2 regions of the Planococcus sp. BI3 genome follow, and region 2 is predicted to be linked to the other one. Evidence: a T-box and tRNA genes for the amino acid it is inferred to sense, from the RefSeq annotation. Region 2 holds a T-box; the other holds one or more tRNA genes.

Region 1 (4,312 bases), 270 kb from region 2:
GGTAGCGAAATTCCTTGTCGGGTAAGTTCCGACCCGCACGAAAGGCGTAACGATCTGGGCACTGTCTCAACGAGAGACTCGGTGAAATTATAGTACCTGTGAAGATGCAGGTTACCCGCGACAGGACGGAAAGACCCCGTGGAGCTTTACTGTAGCCTGATATTGAATTTTGGTGCAACTTGTACAGGATAGGTAGGAGCCTTTGAGCCCGGAGCGCCAGCTTCGGGGGAGGCGTCAGTGGGATACTACCCTGGTTGTATTGAAATTCTAACCCACACCCCTGATCGGGGTGGGAGACAGTGTCAGGCGGGCAGTTTGACTGGGGCGGTCGCCTCCTAAAGAGTAACGGAGGCGCCCAAAGGTTCCCTCAGAATGGTTGGAAATCATTCGCAGAGTGTAAAGGCAGAAGGGAGCTTGACTGCGAGACGTACAGGTCGAGCAGGGTCGAAAGACGGGCTTAGTGATCCGGTGGTTCCGCATGGAAGGGCCATCGCTCAACGGATAAAAGCTACCCCGGGGATAACAGGCTTATCTCCCCCAAGAGTCCACATCGACGGGGAGGTTTGGCACCTCGATGTCGGCTCATCGCATCCTGGGGCTGTAGTCGGTCCCAAGGGTTGGGCTGTTCGCCCATTAAAGCGGTACGCGAGCTGGGTTCAGAACGTCGTGAGACAGTTCGGTCCCTATCCGTCGCGGGCGCAGGAAATTTGAGAGGAGCTGTCCTTAGTACGAGAGGACCGGGATGGACACACCGCTGGTGTACCAGTTGTTCTGCCAAGGGCATCGCTGGGTAGCTATGTGTGGCCGGGATAAGTGCTGAAAGCATCTAAGCACGAAGCCCCCCTCAAGATGAGATTTCCCATTGCGCAAGCAAGTAAGATCCCTCAAAGACGATGAGGTAGATAGGTTCGAGGTGGAAGCGTGGCGACACGTGCAGCTGACGAATACTAATCGATCGAGGACTTAACCAAACAACCGTACGGATTCTTGCATGGAATCAATGTCGTGTATCCAGTTTTGAAGGAACAAGAAAAGTTTTTGGAAAAAAAGCTTGAAAAAACCACTTAGCATGGTATAATGAATCTTGTCTTTCAAAATCAAATAGTCCAGTGATGATGGCAAAGAGGCCACACCCGTTCCCATCCCGAACACGGCAGTTAAGCTCTTTTGCGCCGATGGTAGTTGGGGGTCTCCCCCTGTGAGAGTAGGGCGTCGCTGGGCAATACATATCGGAGGATTAGCTCAGCTGGGAGAGCATCTGCCTTACAAGCAGAGGGTCGGCGGTTCGATCCCGTCATCCTCCACCATTTTTTCTCTTTCGCCGGAGTAGCTCAACTGGTAGAGCAACTGACTTGTAATCAGTAGGTTGAGGGTTCAAGTCCTTTCTCCGGCACCACTCATGCAAATGAGCCATTAGCTCAGCTGGTAGAGCATCTGACTTTTAATCAGAGGGTCGAAGGTTCGAATCCTTCATGGCTCACCATTTTAATTTCATAATTGCCACGCGGGTGTGGCGGAACTGGCAGACGCACTAGACTTAGGATCTAGCGCCTTCGGGCGTGGGGGTTCGACTCCCTTCACCCGCACCATTTTTGCGGAAGTAGTTCAGTGGTAGAACGCCACCTTGCCAAGGTGGAGGTCGCGAGTTCGAACCTCGTCTTCCGCTCCAATTTTTTTTGCACACTATGCCGACCCTTAGCCGGGGTGGCGGAACTGGCAGACGCACAGGACTTAAAATCCTGCGGTAGGTGACTACCGTACCGGTTCGATTCCGGTCCTCGGCACCATTTATGCAAACCAAATGAATACTTTTTATGCGCCCGTAGCTCAATTGGATAGAGTACTTGACTACGAATCAAGCGGTTAGAGGTTCGAGTCCTCTCGGGCGCACCATATTTTTTACACTCAGCAACTCAAGTTCGGGAAGTAGCTCAGCTTGGTAGAGCACTTGGTTTGGGACCAAGGGGTCGCAGGTTCGAATCCTGTCTTCCCGACCAAACAATGGGGCCTTAGCTCAGCTGGGAGAGCGCCTGCCTTGCACGCAGGAGGTCAGCGGTTCGATCCCGCTAGGCTCCACCAACTATAATATTAAAGATCCTGGCGGCGTAGCTCAGCTGGCTAGAGCGTACGGTTCATACCCGTAAGGTCGTGGGTTCGACTCCCTCTGCCGCCACTTTTTTAGGACCTTTAGCTCAGTTGGTTAGAGCAGACGGCTCATAACCGTCCGGTCGCAGGTTCGAGTCCTGCAAGGTCCACCATTTATCTATTATCACGGAGGAATACCCAAGTTTGGCTGAAGGGATCGGTCTTGAAAACCGACAGGGGAGTCAAATCCCGCGGGGGTTCGAATCCCTCTTCCTCCTCCATATTCTTAAAATGTGTGGACAATTTATTTTAAAGATCTTGTTAGAAATCACTAACTATATTATTGTCGCGGGGTGGAGCAGTTCGGTAGCTCGTTGGGCTCATAACCCAAAGGTCGCAGGTTCAAATCCTGCCCCCGCAACCAAATGGTCCCGTGGTGTAGCGGTTAACATGCCTGCCTGTCACGCAGGAGATCGCCGGTTCGATCCCGGTCGGGACCGCCATTTTTATGTAACAAAGTGGGTCAGTAGCTCAGTCGGTAGAGCATTAGATTGAAGCTCTAAGTGTCGGCGGTTCGATTCCGTCCTGACCCACCATTTTTGCGGGTGTAGTTTAGTGGTAAAACCTCAGCCTTCCAAGCTGATGATGGGGGTTCGATTCCCCCCACCCGCTCCATATTTTATACATATGGGCCTATAGCTCAGCTGGTTAGAGCGCACGCCTGATAAGCGTGAGGTCGATGGTTCGAGTCCATTTAGGCCCACCATTCCGAAGTAGCTCAGTGGTAGAGCACCGCACTGTTAATGCGATGGTCGTAGGTTCGAGTCCTACCTTCGGAGCCATACTGGGGAAGTACTCAAGTGGCTGAAGAGGCGCCCCTGCTAAGGGTGTAGGTCGGGCAACCGGCGCGAGGGTTCAAATCCCTCCTTCTCCGCCAGTATTAGGCCCCTTGGTCAAGCGGTTAAGACACCGCCCTTTCACGGCGGTAACACGGGTTCGAATCCCGTAGGGGTCATTATAAAAAAAGTGTCATGCATTTAATTGCATGACACTTTTTTTCGTTTTGCTGGAAATGTAACTGTGGAGTATCATTCCAAGCATCACCAGTAGTATACCGAATAACGATAAGCCTGAAGGAAGGGCAATAGATAAAAAAAGGATTTCTCCTGCTAAGGCAAACAAAACTTCCATCGATTGTGTGGCTTCCACGGCGCCTAACTTTTGCATGTTTCCTCTAACCAAATCCGTTGCTTTAAAGAAAAGTACGGTGGCGATAACGCCTGAACTGATTGCGACAATTAAGGTTTGAAGACTTTGCGAAGCAGTAGGATAACCGGCAGTAATCAAGCCATATAACGATAGCACCAGCCAAAAAGGCAGACTTGCTAACGTCATCCCTAAAACCCGCTGGTAGGCATCCAGTCTGCCTCCGCAGATATCCATCATTTTTCTGTTGCCGAGTGGATATGCGATAGCAGCGATGACAACGGGAATAAAACCCAACCATAAAGTTGTTAAAGAAACGTCGTTTACTATATGTTGTAGCTGCATGAGACTGATGCCAGCCAATATGATAGAAGAGATCAACAAGCCTCTTAATGGGATTTTCCCTCGTATCTGCACTATTTCTTTTTTGCTATGTATGGTAATTAAAAATAGTGGGGCAAGCAAAGTACCCGCAATAATAGTGATTTGCCATGTTCCTGCAATCAGCCAGCCTGGAGAATAGGCAGCGGCAAAACAGAGGGGTGCGTAGAATAAACCAAATCCGACAAAGCTCCATACTATCCAAGCTCTTTTATTTTTGTTCATTTCCTGTAATAAGGGCTTCAGGTTCTTACGGGACAGAACAATGATCAGCAAAAAGGGAATCATGAAGAAGTAGCGGAGGGAAGCGCTCCAAATCCAGCTTCCACCGCCAGCCTCCATGGCGGCGTTCAGTACAAAAGTAAAGGCAAAGAAAAATGCGGCGAAAATGCCGATGACGATGGGTTTCACTTTTTAACCTCCTGTGATGAAAGCATGTAAATTATCTATCTACTATATCGCATGCTTATGACTTCTTGAAAGTGTTATTTTGACAGACAAAAAGGGATTTCCCGTGGGAATCCCTTTTTGTCTGTATTTTGTTATAGAAGATAATCAAGCAATAAACCAATCCCGAGTAAGAAAGCGACAAAGGTATTTGTTTTTCCTGTATCTTTCATCGCAGGCATTACTTTTAAAG
Region 2 (4,312 bases):
GCCTGCTCCAAAATCTGTTCACTGTCTTTCAGGCTGCCATAAGCACCTTTACCAGTCACCGCTTCGATTCTGCGGATGCCGGCTCCAATGCCGCCTTCTGAAACGATTTTGAACAAGCCGATTTCAGACGTATTGGCCACATGGACACCACCGCATAGCTCCAGTGAATAGCCGCCGATTTCAACGACACGGACAACATCTCCGTATTTCTCGCCGAACAAGGCCATCGCGCCCATGTCCTTGGCTTCCTGCAGGTTGTGGTAGCCGGTCTGGACTGCAATGCCTTCCCAAACTTTTTCGTTGACGTTCTGTTCGATGATCTCCAATTCCTCTTTTGTCACTTGGCCAAAATGGGAAAAGTCGAAACGCAGACGGTCCGGACCTACATAAGACCCTGCCTGGTTGACGTGCGTACCCAGAACATCTTTGAGAGCCTGATGCAATAGGTGTGTCGCCGTATGGTTTTTCACCGTATGGCGGCGCTGGGATGCATCCACTTGCGCGTGGACAGCCGCTTTCGTCAATTCACCGGTTTCTACGCGTACGGAATGCAGGTTCTGGCCATTCGGCGCTTTTTTGACATCCAGCACAGCTACTTGGACCAAATCGTTGCTCATCGTGCCGCGGTCTGCAATCTGCCCGCCGCTTTCTGCATAGAATGGCGTCTGATCCAGGATGACCTGGACTTCTTCTCCTTCATGCGCGCTGTCCGCAAGTTCACCGTCTTTGATGATGAATAAAACATTAGCGTCCGATACCGTATCGCTATAGCCGATAAACTCGCTCGCTGCTTTGATATCGCCCAGCACTTCAGATTGCGTCTGCATCGAATTGACATTCTGGCGCGCATTTCTCGCACGGTTACGTTGAGCCTGCATTGCTGATTCAAAGCCTTTATGGTCGATTGCCATGCCTTCTTCTTCTGCGTATTCCTCTGTCAACTCCACTGGGAAGCCATACGTATCATACAGGCGGAATGCATCTTCACCTGGAATTTCCGATTGCCCAGCCGCTTTTTGTTTTTCCACGACGGATGCCAAAATTGCCAATCCGTCATGAAGTGTTTCGTGGAAACGTTCTTCTTCGAGTTTCATGACACGGATAATAAAGTCCTGCTTGTCGTTGACTTCCGGGTAGAAGTTTTTCATGATGTCGCCGACAACCGGCACCAATTCGAACAGGAACGGTTTCTCGACGCCCAGCTTCTTCGCATAACGGACAGCACGGCGCAGCAGGCGGCGCAACACGTAGCCGCGGCCTTCATTCGACGGAAGCGCTCCGTCTCCGATCGCAAATGCCACGGTGCGGATATGGTCGGCGATCACTTTGAACGCCATGTCCATATCAGCATCTTCACCGTATTTCTTACCCGAAATCTCTTCGGTTTTCCGGATGATCGGAATGAACAGATCGGTATCGAAGTTGGTCGGGACGTCTTGCACAACAGAAGCCATGCGTTCCAAGCCCATGCCCGTATCGATGTTCTGTTTTGGAAGCGGCGTATACGTATGGTCCGGATTGTGGTTGAACTGTGAAAAGACCAAGTTCCAGATTTCCAGGTAACGGTCGTTTTCGCCGCCCGGGTACAATTCAGGGTCGTTCATGTCGTTGCCGTAGCTTTCGCCGCGGTCATAGAAGATTTCAGAGTTCGGTCCACTTGGGCCTTCCCCGATATCCCAGAAGTTGCCTTCCAGGCGGATGATGCGCTCAGCCGGCACGCCGACTTCGTTCAACCAGATTGCATAAGCTTCTTCATCTTCCGGATGGATCGTCACCGACAATTTATCGGCATCAAAGCCGATCCATTTGTCATCAGTCAGGAATTCCCAAGCCCAATGGATCGCTTCGGTCTTGAAGTATTCACCGATGGAGAAATTTCCGAGCATTTCAAAGAACGTATGGTGGCGTGCCGTTTTGCCGACATTTTCAATATCATTCGTACGGATTGATTTTTGTGCGTTGACGATCCGTGGATTTTCAGGAATGACACGGCCGTCAAAATATTTCTTCAAAGTCGCCACGCCGCTGTTGATCCATAGCAGTGACGGATCTTCAAAAGGTACGAGCGGTGCGCTCGGCTCCTGGTCATGGCCTTTTTCTTTAAAGAAATCGAGGTACATTTGTCTGATGTCTTCAGCTTTCAAATTTTTCATCTGTTTTTCCTCCTCAGCATAATAAAAAAGCCCCCATCCCAAAAAAGGGACGAAGGCTTTATTTCGCGGTACCACCCTAGTTACACGGACCATGAAGCTCCGTGTCTCTCGAACACCTTAACGCGGTTCAACGGCAGGGATTAGCTGCACTCCGGAGTAGCTTTCTAAAATCTGATCTCGTCAGGGCCTTTCAGCCAGGGGCCCTGTTTCTGTCCGGATGCGATTTTATACTGTCTCCATCAATGTGTTTGTCTATCAGTCTAATTTGAATTATAGAAAAAGCTTAGGGTGATGTCAATAGATGGACTTTTTTATTGTGCCCGTGTTCAGTTCACATAGTGTTTGGTTATTCCACAAAACAACTTCGCTTTCCTACGGGCTTGCGCCGAACTAACTCGGGCTAAACGCCCGAGTGGATTTCTTATATGTCGTTGCACTGCTCCCGCGGGAGTCTCAGCTGTTTTGCTCCATAACCTATAAGTGGCATGTTAATAATAAAACTCATCTTCCTCTTAAATCTTTTCAGATCAGCTAGTCAACTATCATTTAATTTTACCACTTCTGTTTTGCATTACCTTTAAAGAAAAAGTGGAAGGCGGCTACTACTTTTAAATCTGACGAGTGGCAAAACCCTGCTCCTTCGTCGCAAAGAGGTGCACCAAATTATCTTTGGTTCATCTCTTGGAAAGCATCCGCCTGGAGCTATTTCTTAAGCTCAACAATAAATTCTATAGTGCCTATAAGAAATCAAGCTTCCATAAACTTCTGTGGCGTGATGCCTTCCATGCCGATCATCGGGTGGATCGCATGGACATTTTCATTGGTCAGGCTGACGGGGCCGCTTTGCTCCGCTTCCGCTTTTTGCTGCGTTTGCTGTTCGGTTTTCGGTTCTTCTGCTGCGACCGCCAGGCGGTTTTTCAAAGTCGTCATCCGCTGCGCGTCGTCTGTGCGTTCGACGCCGTAGCGGAAAACGCTCGGGTCGCCGCACAGGATGAGGAAATCCTTGCTGCGGGTGATGCCCGTGTAGAGCAAATTGCGCCGCAGCATTTTCATATAGCCGCGGACCACCGGCATGATGACGGTCGAAAACTCGGAGCCCTGCGATTTGTGGATCGAGCAGCAATAGGCAAGCGTCAGCTGGTTCAAGTCGCTGCGTTCGTAGGTCACTTCGATGCCATCAAAAGACGCCACCAGCATATCCTGTTTTTCGACCGTTTCTTTGGCTTTGAGGATCGCCACGACTTCGCCCATGTCGCCGTTGAAGACATTGCTTTCCGGCTGGTTGACGAGCTGGAGAATCTTGTCGCCGATGCGGTAAGTGATGTCACCGAACACCAGCTCTTTGCGTTTGCCGTCCGGATTCGGGTTGACCATTTCCTGGATCAGCCGGTTCAAGGCATCGATTCCTGCCGGCCCTTTGTACATCGGCGCCAGCACTTGGATATCTTTGATGGAGTGGCCTTTTGACAAGGCGCTCTTGACGACTTTTTCCACTACGGATGGAATTTGGTCGATTCCTGCTTTGATGAATGAACGGTCTGCTGTTTTCGCTGTGATGTCATCCGGCAATTGGCCCTTTTTCATTTGGTGGGCCAGTTCGATGATTGAAGAGCCCGAAGACTGCCGGTAGATTTCGGTCAATTCCACAGTGGGGATCCGTTTTGATTCGAGCAGATCCCGCAGCACCTGTCCCGGACCGACCGGCGGCAATTGGTCCTGGTCTCCGACGAAAATCAGCTGGGCATCTTCCGGCACCGCTTTTAGGAGCTGGTGCGCGAGCCAGGTATCGACCATCGACATTTCATCGATGATGATCAGCTTGCCTTCGATTTCCTTTTCCGTTTCTTCGTCTTTTTCCTGGCCGTTGAAACCAAGCAGCCGGTGGATGGTCATCGCCGGCAAACCGGTTGATTCACTCAGACGCTTGGCTGCGCGTCCTGTCGGTGCTGCCAGGATGATCGGAAACGGCTCTTTTTTCTTGGCGTATTCTTTCGGATCCAGCGACAAGCCGTGCAGCTCAGCATAAATTTCAACCAGTCCGCGTACGACCGTCGTCTTGCCGGTACCGGGACCGCCCGTCAAGATCATGACGGATGAATTGATGCTGTTTTCAATAGCATCGACCTGCGTTTCCGCATAGCTGACACCCAGCCGTTCTT

What was found. The T-box of region 2 lies ahead of alaS (alanine--tRNA ligase). A T-box ahead of a tRNA ligase gene usually reads a tRNA of that ligase, here a tRNA-Ala.
Region 1: it encodes a tRNA-Ala, which carries the amino acid that the T-box ahead of alaS (alanine--tRNA ligase) is inferred to sense. The anticodon was not compared.

Annotation. Positions count from the first base shown of each region.
Region 1 is NZ_CM155266.1:1,306,454-1,310,765, reverse strand. It holds rRNA gene AC1MEO_RS06675 (23S ribosomal RNA) at 1-971, shown strand, start outside; rRNA gene rrf (5S ribosomal RNA) at 1,106-1,221, shown strand; tRNA gene AC1MEO_RS06665 (tRNA-Val) at 1,232-1,307, shown strand; tRNA gene AC1MEO_RS06660 (tRNA-Thr) at 1,321-1,396, shown strand; tRNA gene AC1MEO_RS06655 (tRNA-Lys) at 1,408-1,483, shown strand; tRNA gene AC1MEO_RS06650 (tRNA-Leu) at 1,505-1,589, shown strand; tRNA gene AC1MEO_RS06645 (tRNA-Gly) at 1,595-1,669, shown strand; tRNA gene AC1MEO_RS06640 (tRNA-Leu) at 1,699-1,787, shown strand; tRNA gene AC1MEO_RS06635 (tRNA-Arg) at 1,817-1,893, shown strand; tRNA gene AC1MEO_RS06630 (tRNA-Pro) at 1,921-1,997, shown strand; tRNA gene AC1MEO_RS06625 (tRNA-Ala) at 2,004-2,079, shown strand; tRNA gene AC1MEO_RS06620 (tRNA-Met) at 2,100-2,173, shown strand; tRNA gene AC1MEO_RS06615 (tRNA-Ile) at 2,182-2,258, shown strand; tRNA gene AC1MEO_RS06610 (tRNA-Ser) at 2,274-2,366, shown strand; tRNA gene AC1MEO_RS06605 (tRNA-Met) at 2,433-2,509, shown strand; tRNA gene AC1MEO_RS06600 (tRNA-Asp) at 2,513-2,588, shown strand; tRNA gene AC1MEO_RS06595 (tRNA-Phe) at 2,606-2,681, shown strand; tRNA gene AC1MEO_RS06590 (tRNA-Gly) at 2,687-2,760, shown strand; tRNA gene AC1MEO_RS06585 (tRNA-Ile) at 2,775-2,851, shown strand; tRNA gene AC1MEO_RS06580 (tRNA-Asn) at 2,853-2,927, shown strand; tRNA gene AC1MEO_RS06575 (tRNA-Ser) at 2,932-3,022, shown strand; tRNA gene AC1MEO_RS06570 (tRNA-Glu) at 3,029-3,100, shown strand; gene AC1MEO_RS06565 (DMT family transporter) at 3,115-4,083, opposite strand; gene AC1MEO_RS06560 (1,4-dihydroxy-2-naphthoate polyprenyltransferase) at 4,215-4,312, opposite strand, start outside.
Region 2 is NZ_CM155266.1:1,037,976-1,042,287, forward strand. It holds gene alaS (alanine--tRNA ligase) at 1-2,153, opposite strand, end outside; T-box leader at 2,196-2,405, opposite strand; gene recD2 (SF1B family DNA helicase RecD2) at 2,901-4,312, opposite strand, start outside.